Regions from separate parts of the Streptacidiphilus sp. MAP12-16 genome, predicted to be linked through region 2. Evidence: riboswitches for the same ligand, from Rfam matches in the RefSeq annotation. Region 2 holds a riboswitch; the other holds the start of a gene.
What was found. Region 2 has a riboswitch for glycine ahead of gcvT (glycine cleavage system aminomethyltransferase GcvT). Riboswitches for the same ligand answer to the same signal wherever they lie in the genome.
Positions count from the first base shown of each region.

Region 1: another riboswitch for glycine. It lies ahead of gcvP (aminomethyl-transferring glycine dehydrogenase); the one in region 2 lies ahead of gcvT (glycine cleavage system aminomethyltransferase GcvT).

Region 1 is NZ_JBGCBY010000021.1:140,054-145,134, reverse strand. It holds gene ABIA33_RS26075 (DNA polymerase IV) at 1-1,255, shown strand, start outside; gene ABIA33_RS26070 (DUF2382 domain-containing protein) at 1,323-2,597, opposite strand; glycine riboswitch at 2,754-2,845, shown strand; gene gcvP (aminomethyl-transferring glycine dehydrogenase) at 3,041-5,081, shown strand, end outside.
Region 2 is NZ_JBGCBY010000016.1:38,795-43,875, reverse strand. It holds gene ABIA33_RS21605 (ABC transporter ATP-binding protein) at 1-428, shown strand, start outside; gene ABIA33_RS21600 (enhanced serine sensitivity protein SseB C-terminal domain-containing protein) at 579-1,343, opposite strand; gene ABIA33_RS21595 (enhanced serine sensitivity protein SseB) at 1,435-2,247, opposite strand; glycine riboswitch at 2,408-2,533, shown strand; gene gcvT (glycine cleavage system aminomethyltransferase GcvT) at 2,736-3,863, shown strand; gene gcvH (glycine cleavage system protein GcvH) at 3,941-4,318, shown strand; gene glyA (serine hydroxymethyltransferase) at 4,491-5,081, shown strand, end outside.

The DNA of each region.
Region 1 (5,081 bases), on a different contig from region 2:
ACTGCTCCGGGAACTGTCACCGCTGGTCGAGCCGCTCAGCCTGGACGAGGCGTTCGTCGACCTGGAAGCCGGTCCGTACGGGGAGCTGCTGCGCGAGAGCAGTTCGGACGAGGGTGCGGCACTGGTTCGGGCCCTGGGCGAGGACCTGCGGGCGGACATCCTGGCCGAGGTCGGGCTGACCGCCTCGGTCGGACTCTCCGGAACCAAGTTCCTCGCCAAGATCGCCTCCGAGCAGGCCAAGCCCGACGGCCTGGTGCTGATCGAGCCGGGCCGGGAGCGGGAGGTACTGGACCCGCTGCCGGTGCGCGCGCTGCCCGGCGTCGGCCCGGCGACCGCCGAGACCCTGCGCCGCCTCGGGCTGACCCGGGTCTCCCAGGTGGCGGCGACCCCCGAGGACGAATTGGTGCGGCTGCTCGGTCGTGCGCACGGCGCGAGCGTCCACGCGCTGGCGCTCGGCCTTGACGAGCGCGCGGTCGTGGCGGAGCGGGACGCCAAGTCGGTGTCGGTGGAGGACACCTTCGAGGTGGACCTGGCAGACCGGGAGCGGATCAGGTTCGAGCTCGACCGGCTCGCCGACCGCTGCGTGCGGCGGCTGCGTAGTGCGGCGAAGTCGGGGCGGACCGTGGTGATCAAGGTACGGCGCTTCGACTTCTCCACGCTGACCCGATCGGAGACGCTGCCCGCGCCCACGGACGATCCGCTGGTGATCGCGGGGGTGGCCCGGCGGCTGCTGGAGCAGGTCGAGCTCACCGGGGGAGTGCGACTGCTGGGCGTCGGCGTCTCCGGACTCGCGGACTTCACCCAGGAGGACCTGTTCGCCCAGGCCCAACGCGAGGCAGAGGAAGCGGCGGAGGCGTCGGCGGAAGCGGAAGCGGCGGAGGCTGAGGGAGACACAGAAGCAGCGCGCGGCACGGCGGCCGGCACCGCAGGGGCCGAAGAGGCGGACAGTGGCGCTGCGGCGGCCTACGGCGGGCCTGCCGGCCCCCGGGCGTTCCACCCGGGCGCCTTCCCCGGCGCCGCGGGGGACACCGGCGCACGGCGGTGGATGCCGGGACAGGACGCGCACCACGTCGAGTACGGGCACGGCTGGGTGCAGGGCAGCGGTGTGGGCCGGGTGACGGTGCGCTTTGAGATCCCCTGGTCAAAACCTGGCCGGGTCCGCACCTTCGCGGTGGACAATCCCGCGCTCGATCCGGCGGAACCGCTGTCGATCGCGCGCGCCGATCGGGAGGAGAGCGCGGGCGGAGACGGGTGAGGGGAGACGGGCAGTTCGCCCGTCTGCCCTTACCCCCGTGTGGTCGGTCGGGGCTCTTGGGCAACCGCTAGGCACGTAGGGCGTGGCCGGGGAGATCAGGCTGCGCGGGCGGCCCCGACGGAGCCATGGAGGGCGCGGAGGACGCTGAGGGTGCGGGCGGGGCGGAGTGCGGCGCCGGAGCGGACGCGGCAGAGGGTACGGAGGAGCCCGCCGACGGCGCGGACATCGCACTGTCCTGGACCGGGGTCGGCTCGTCGGGGCGGGTGCTGTCGTGGACCTGGATGTGCTCGCGGTGCACCTCGTCCCGGACCACCTCCTCCTCGGTGAACCGCTCCGTCACCAGCCGGATCCGCTCCACCGGAACGACCGCCTTGCGGACGATCACCCGCTGCTCGTGCAGGGTGACCTCCTCGGTGCTCTCCGAGATCTCCTGGTCCGACAGCTGTGCGCGCTCCTCCGCGGTCACCGGCACCCGCTCCACCCGGATCCGCTCCCGGATCACCGGTACCCGGCGCTCCACCTGCTCGGAGGTCACGTACTTGCGCAGCCGGGCCCGCCCGAGAACATGCCACTCGGTGGCGATGTCGAGCCGCTCCTCGCGGCAGACGAACTCAATCGGCTCGGGCACGCCGACCTGTCCCGGGTCGACCGCGGGGGCCGCCGCCTTGGCCAGGTCGGGCACGATGGCACCGGGCTTGGGACCGCTGGGGTGGTCGGTCAGCGGGTTGGCGTAGAGGTCCGGATGCGGTACGTGCGCGTGCGCGGCCGTCGGAGCCGGTGCCGTAGCCGGTGCAGGAGCCGGAGCCGGAGCAGGAGCCGCAGCCGGTGCAGGAGCCGGAGCAGCCATGAACGCCGCGGTACGGCTGGTGTCCGCGGCAGCCCGCGGCGGCGCCTCGGTGTGGGCCGCCGAAGGCATGGTCGTGGCGGTCGTGGCCGCGGTGACCGCCGTGGCCGCCGTGGCCGCAGGGGCGGCGACCCCGCTGCCGTTGCGGTTGTGCAGTCCGGAACCGCTGTTCGCGCCCTCGCCCGCCGGGACGTCCAGGCCGTAGTAGCGGTAGAGCTGCAACTCCTGTGCCGGTGACAGGTGCTGGCCCACGCCGAAATCGGGGGAGTCTTTGACCTTGGACTTGTCGTAGGGCACGCGCAACTCGTCGCTGACGAACTCGCTGCTGGTCAGCGGCACGAAGGCATCACGACCGAAGAGCCCGGTCCGGACGGCTGCCCACTCGGGCTGGCCGGTGGCGTCGTCGAGGTACACCTCGTCCACGGTGCCGATCTTGTCGCCGTGGCGGTCCACAGCCTTGTGGCCGATCAGGTCCCTGGGGTCGATCTCGGTCTGCACGGCTCGTCCACTCCTCACGGCGGGCTCGGGGCAATACGGTCAACTCATACGAAAAGGCACAAAGATCGATTTGTCGAATGCCCGGAGCCATGCGGGTGTGTCGTTGGTCCATTCGATGTCGCGCATGCGCTCGCTGGTACCCTGGCGTCGACCGGTCGAGCGTGCGCGGGAGAGCCCGCACACCGCTGTGGCGCCGAAGGAGCAACTCCTCCCCGGAATCTCTCAGGCATCCGTACCGCGCGCGCGAGGTCACTCTGGAAAGCAGGGCAGGGTCGGGTGTACGCAAGTGCACACCGGGCAAGCCCTCACCGACGGTGAAAACCGGCGGCTGTCGTGCATGACGCACGGTGGCGGCCGGTGAAGCTCTCAGGTTCCATGACAGAGGGGGAGGTCGTCCCGGCACCCATGGTGCCAACCGGGTCAGACCAGGAGGCTCCCCAGCCATGACATCCCCCCTCGCCGGGCTTGCGCATTCCAGCCCCTTCGACCAGGACCTCTTCGAACGGCGCCACATCGGCCCCGACGCCGGGGCGCAGGCGAAGATGCTGGCCCACGTCGGCTACGCCAGCCTGGACGAGCTCACGGCCGCCGCGGTCCCCGGCGCGATCCGCAGCATCGAGGCGCTGGACCTGCCCGCCGCCCGCTCCGAGGCCGAGGTGCTGGCCGAGCTGCGCTCACTGGCCGGCCGCAACCAGGTGCTGCGTTCCATGATCGGCCTGGGCTACCACGGCACCTTCACCCCGCCGGTGATCCTGCGCAACGTGCTGGAGAACCCCTCCTGGTACACCGCCTACACCCCGTACCAGCCGGAGATCTCCCAGGGTCGCCTGGAAGCCCTGATCAACTTCCAGACCGTGGTCTCCGACCTGACCGGGCTCCCCACCGCCGGTGCCTCGCTGCTGGACGAGGGCACCGCCGCCGCCGAGGCTGTCGCCCTCGCGCGTCGCGTCGGCAAGGTAAAGGGCGGGGTCTTCGTCATCGACGCCGACGCGCTGCCGCAGACCATCGCCGTGATCCAGACCCGCGCGGAGCCGCAGGGTGTTGAGACCGTCGTCGCCGACCTCAGTGCGGGCATCCCCGCCGAGCTGGTCGAGCGCGGCGTCTTCGGTGTGCTGCTGCAGTACCCGGGTGCTTCCGGCGCCGTCCGCGACCTCGCGCCGGTCGTCGAGCAGGCCCACGGCCTGGGCGCGATCGTCGCCGTCTCCGCCGACCTGCTCGCGCTGACCCTGCTGACCTCCCCCGGCGCGCTGGGCGCGGACATCGCTATTGGCACCACCCAGCGCTTCGGCGTCCCGATGGGCTTCGGCGGACCGCACGCCGGCTACATGGCCGTCCGAGCCGAGTACGCGCGCAGCCTGCCCGGCCGCCTGGTCGGCGTGTCCGTCGACGTCGACGGCAACCGCGCCTACCGGCTCGCGCTGCAGACCCGCGAGCAGCACATCCGCCGTGAGAAGGCCACCAGCAACATCTGCACCGCGCAGGTGCTGCTCGCGGTCATGGCCTCCATGTACGCCGTGTACCACGGCCCGGACGGGCTGCGGGCGATCGCCACCCGCACCCACCGCTACGCCTCCGTGCTGGCCGAGGGCCTGCGCGCGGGCGGCGTCGAGGTCGTCCACGACGCCTTCTTCGACACCGTCACCGCGCGGGTCGCCGGCCGCGCCGCCGAGGTCGTCGAGGCCGCCCGCGCCGTCGGCGTGAACCTGCGCCTGGTGGACGCCGACCTGGTCGGCATCGCCTGCGACGAGACCACCACCCGCGCCGACCTGGCCGCCGTCTGGACCGCCTTCGGCGTTCCGGCGGGCGACGTCGACGCGCTGGAGGCCGCGGCGGGCGAGAAGCTGCCCGAGGCGCTGCGCCGCAGCGAGGACTACCTCACCCACCCGGTGTTCCACGCGCACCGCTCCGAGACCGGGATGCTGCGCTACCTGCGCAAGCTCGCCGACAAGGACTACGCGCTGGACCGGGGCATGATCCCGCTGGGTTCCTGCACCATGAAGCTCAACGCGACCACCGAGATGGAGCCGGTCACCTGGCCGGAGTTCGCCGACGTGCACCCGTTCGCACCGGAGGAGCAGGCGGCGGGCTACCTGACGCTGATCCACGAGCTGGAGGACCGCCTGGCCGAGCTCACCGGCTACGACAAGGTCAGCATCCAGCCCAACGCCGGGTCCCAGGGCGAGCTCGCGGGTCTGCTCGCGGTCCGCGCCTACCACCACGCCAACGGCGACACCGGCCGTGACGTCTGCCTGATCCCCTCCTCGGCGCACGGCACCAACGCCGCCAGCGCCGTGATGGCCGGAATGCGCGTGGTCGTCGTCAAGACCCTCGTCGACGGCGACGTGGACATCGAGGACCTGCACGCCAAGATCGAGCAGCACCGCGACCAGCTGTCCGTGCTGATGGTCACCTACCCGTCCACGCACGGCGTGTTCGAGGAGAACATCGCCGACATCTGCGCCACCGTGCACGAGGCCGGTGGCC
Region 2 (5,081 bases):
TCGTCAACCTGCTCCAAGACCTCCAGCGGGAGTTCAACCTCGCGTTCGTCTTCATCGCCCACGACCTCGCGGTGGTCCGCCACTTCTCCGAGCGGGTCGCGGTGATGTACCTGGGCAAGATCGTCGAGATCGCCGACCGCGAGACGCTCTACCTGCGCCCGCAGCACCCGTACACCCACGCGCTGCTGTCGGCCGTCCCCGAGGCCGACCCGGACAGCGTCCAGCGGCGTGAGCGCATCCGCCTCACCGGCGACGTGCCCAGCCCGATCAACCCGCCGTCCGGATGCCGCTTCCGCACCCGCTGCTGGAAGGCGCAGGAGATCTGCGCCGCCCAGGAGCCGCCGCTGGTGCAGCTGCTGGGCTCGGCCGAGGGCCACCAGGCCGCCTGCCACTTCCCCGAGGTCAAGCAGGTGGTCGCGCCGGAGTGACCCCGGTGCGACCGGCCTGCCGGTGAGACGAAGGGGGCGCATCCCTCAGACGGTGCGCCCCCTTCGTCATGCCCGGCGTCACCCGGTCCGACTCGGTCCGACTTGGTCCCGCCCGGTCCGACTCGGTTCGACTCGGTCCGGGCCGGGGCGTTACCGGCCGGTGTAGGGATAGCCGTACCCGCCCGGGGCGGCGAGGGTGCGCTGGAAGAACGGCGCCATGCGCACCTGGAGCCACTGCGCCACCGGGTCGTACGGATCGGACATCGCGACGGTCGATACCGCGACTCCCTGCGGAACCCCGGGGAGGGCGTGCTGCATCATCAGCCGCACCGACTCGACCGCGGGCGGGCTGGAGTCGTACAGATCCAGACCGATCACCAGATACGGGTCCCCCCAGGCGGGTTGGACCCACGCCCGGCGCAGCGAGCGGACCGCCGGCGTCCCCGAGGCGGCCTGGGTGAGCAGGGCATAGAACTGGTCGGCCGCGACCTGGGGCTCGCTGATCCGGAGCGGCCCGGCCGGCAGCCGGTCCAGGCCGCCGGCGATACGGCGCAGGTCGGCCCAGGGCAGGCCGACCCCGCCACCCGGCTGATGGGGGTTCAGCCACAGTCCCCAGCGCTCGCGGTAGAGCGAGGCCGCGATCTCGCGACCGCTCATCACCTGGTACGCCCGGGACCAGCCGCTGGCGGAGATCTGCTCGGCGGAGGTCACGCAGGGCGCGTAGCCGAACCCGCCGACCTCCATGTTCCCGTACTGCGCGTCGGGGCGTCCGGGCTCGCCGTGCCAGAGCAGCATCACCACCTGGCCCTCGCCGACGGCGCGCAGCAGCCGCTCGTAGGCGTCGTAGCGCCCCGGAGCCACCTCCCGCAGCGCCTGCTCGATGGCGCCCCCGCCGCCTGACTGGACCACTGCCACCCTCTCCCTGCCTGCCGACCCCGACTCTGCCGTGCCCTGCCCTGCCTTGCCCTGCTCTGCCGGACGCCCCCTGCGTGCCCGAGCGGCCAGCCTAGTGCCCTGCGGGGTTCCGTTCGAAGAACGGTGCGGCGGCGGTGAGCATCCAGTCCCCGACCGGGTCCTGGGCGATGTCCAGCAGGACGATCCCCAGCTCCCAGGGCAGCGGCACGGCGCCCAGGGCCCGTCCCAGGGCCTGCGTCACGGCCTCCTGGTCGGCGGGCTGCCAGCGGTCCAGTTCGACGCCGACGAAGAGCTTCTCGCGCTCGCCCTCGACCTGCACCAGGGCTCGACGCGCCGTCAGCACGACGGGCGTGTAGGCGAGTTCACCCACGGCCACGGTCAGGAAGTCCAGCGGGTCCTCGTGCGGTTCCGGCAGGCGCAGACCCACCCGCGCGCCCGTCGCCCCTTGGTGCGCGCGCGCCTCGCCGCCGCCCCCGCACAGCTCGGCGACTCCCGCCGCCGGGATCGGCACCCCCACCGCGCCTTCGGGATTCACCACGATGCCCACGCCCAGCGGCATCCCCTGCGCGAGTTCCCGCACCGGAGCGACCGTGAACGGCATGTTCCCGGCAATCCGGCGGAACTGGTCCTCGGAGCTGAATACCGGCACGAAGGGCTGCCCGGCGAGCTCGGTCGTGGGCAGTTCCAGGGTTGTCCCGTCGTAGCCCCCGCCGCCGGGCAGCGGGACCCAGACCTGGCTGCGTCGCAGCACCTCCACCACGCGGGGAGTCGCGCCCGGGTCGCCGATGGCGGCGACGAGCACGCGCTCCAGCTCGTTCGCCGGCCAGCCGCCGAGGCCTTCGCCGACCCCGCTGTCCGTACCGGGCTGGGCCGGGATGCCCACGCTGTCCACCGGGTGCTGCATCGCTGCTACCGCCGTTCTCCGCACTGGTCCGCCGCAGACTGGTTCGCCGCAGGATATCGAGCCCGGGTGAGTCGAGGGGCGCGCCCGGGCAAGGGCGTGCTGCGCGCCGCCAGTACTCCATGCCATGATGAGCGCGACCAACAACTCCACACCGGCCGTTCAAACCCGCGCGGGAGAGCCAGGCCGACCCCTGTTCCCAGGAGTTCCAGCGGACAGAGGTCGCAGTCGGCGCCGAAGGAGCAAGCCCTCCCCGGAATCTCTCAGGCACAGCTACCGCACGGGCGAGGCACATCTGGAAAGCGGTCAGGCCGCGGTTAGTCCGCAGCCATGCCCCACCCACGGTGCAAGCCGCGTTCATGCCCCCTGCTTCGGGTGGAGGACGCGGTGAAGCTCTCAGGTTGCGACGACAGAGGGGGAGGCCCTGCCGCAGCATGCCCTGCGTTCCCCCGCAGGTCGTGAGCACGTCCTGAGAGCTCTAGGAGCCCCCTATGTCCGATCTCCGACTCACCGCGCTGGACTCCGTCCATCGCTCCCTCGGCGCGACCATGACCGACTTCGCGGGCTGGGACATGCCGCTGCGGTACGGCAGCGAGCGCGAGGAGCACAACGCCGTGCGCACCCGGGCCGGCCTGTTCGACCTCTCCCACATGGGCGAGATCACCGTGACCGGCCCGCAGGCCGGGGAACTGCTGGACCACGCGCTGGTCGGCTTCGTCTCGGCGCTGGGCCTGAACCGCGCCCGCTACACCATGATCTGCGCGGCTGACGGCGGCATCCTCGACGACCTGATCGTCTACCGCACCGGCGAGACCGAGTTCCTGGTCGTCGCGAACGCGTCCAACGCCCAACTGGTCCTGGACGAGATCACCGCCCGGGCCGGCTCCTTCGACGCCGCCGTCCGCGACGACCGCGACGCCTACGCGCTGATCGCGATCCAGGGCCCCGAGGCCACCGCGATCCTGAGCCCGCTCACGGACTCCGACCTGCCCGCCCTGAAGTACTACACCTCGCTGCCGGCCACGGTGGCCGGCCGGCCGGCACTGCTGGCCCGTACCGGCTACACCGGCGAGGACGGCTTCGAGCTCTTCGTCGCCCCGGCCGACGCGGAGCACCTCTGGGCCGAGCTGACCGCTGCCGGGGCCGATCGCGGCCTGGTTCCCTGCGGCCTGTCCTGCCGCGACACACTGCGGCTGGAAGCCGGCATGCCGCTGTACGGCCACGAGCTCACCACCGCGCTCACCCCCTTCGACGCCGGCCTGGGCCGGGTCGTCCGCTTCGACAAGACGACCAACGACGGTGACTTCGTCGGCCGCGCCGCGCTGGAGAAGGCCGCCGAGCAGGCCGCCGCCACTCCCCCGCGGGTTTTGGTCGGCCTGGTCTCCCCCGGGCGCCGGGTGCCCCGGGCCGAGATGAACGTGGTCACCGCGGACGGTGCCGGCACCATCATCGGCTCGATCACCTCCGGCGCACCCTCCCCCACCCTGGGCAAGCCGATCGCGATGGCCTACGTCGACGCCGCGCACGCCGCGCCGGGCACGACCGTCGCCGTGGACGTGCGCGGCACGCACGAGCCGGTCGAGGTCGTGGCCCTGCCGTTCTACAAGCGCGCCCGCTGAACCTGCTCCGTCGATCGCCCCGCCCCGCCACGGGGTGGTTTCGCCGTACCCCCATCTCATCCTGGAGAATCACCGTCATGAGCAACCCCCAGCACCTCACGTACAGCAAGGAACACGAGTGGCTGACGGCCGTCGAGGACGGCGTGGCGACCGTGGGCATCACCGCCTTCGCCGCCGACGCGCTCGGCGACGTCGTCTATGTGCAGCTCCCCGAGGTCGGCCAGACCGTGACCGCGGGCGAGACCTGCGGCGAACTGGAGTCGACCAAGTCGGTCAGCGACCTCTACTCCCCCGCGAGCGGCGAGATCGTCGAGGCCAACCAGGCCGTGGTGGACGACCCCGCGCTGGTGAACTCCGCCCCCTTCACCGAGGGCTGGCTGTTCAAGATCCGCCTCGACGGCACTCCCGAGGGCCTACTGTCCGCCGACGAGTACTCCGCCCACACCGGCGCCTAGCCCCCTCCCGTCGCCCGACCACCACCCCCTTCCGTGGCGCTTCGCGCCCTCCCCTTTCTGTCGCCCGACCACCACCCCCTTCCGTGGCGCTTCGCGCCCTCCCCTTTCTGTCGCCCGACCACCACCCCCTTCCGTGGCGCTTCGCGCCCGGCCTTGTGAGGGAACACACACCATGACGGTTCTGAACCAGTCCCTGCATTCGCTCGACCCGGAGGTCGCGGCGGCTGTGGACGCCGAGCTGCACCGCCAGCAGTCCACCCTGGAGATGATCGCCTCCGAGAACTTCGCCCCGGTGGCGGTCCTGGAAGCACAGGGCTCGGTACTGACCAACAAGTACGCCGAGGGCTACCCCGGCCGGCGCTACTACGGCGGCTGCGAGCACGTCGACGTCGTCGAACAACTCGCCATCGACCGGGTCAAGGCACTGTTCGGCGCCGAGGCCGCCAACGTCCAACCCCACTCCGGCGCCTCCGCCAACGCCGCCGCCATGTTCGCCATGATCAAACCCGGCGACACCATCCTGGGACTGGACCTGGCCCACGGCGGCCACCTGACCCACGGCATGCGCATCAACTTCTCCGGCAAGCTCTACAACGTCGCCGCCTACCACGTCGACCCCCAGACCAACCTGGTCGACATGGACGAGGTCGAACGCCTCGCCAAGGAACACCAACCCCAACTCATCATCGCCGGCTGGTCCGCCTACCCCCGCCAACTCGACTTCCCCGCCTTCCGCCGCATCGCCGACAGCGTCGGCGCCCTG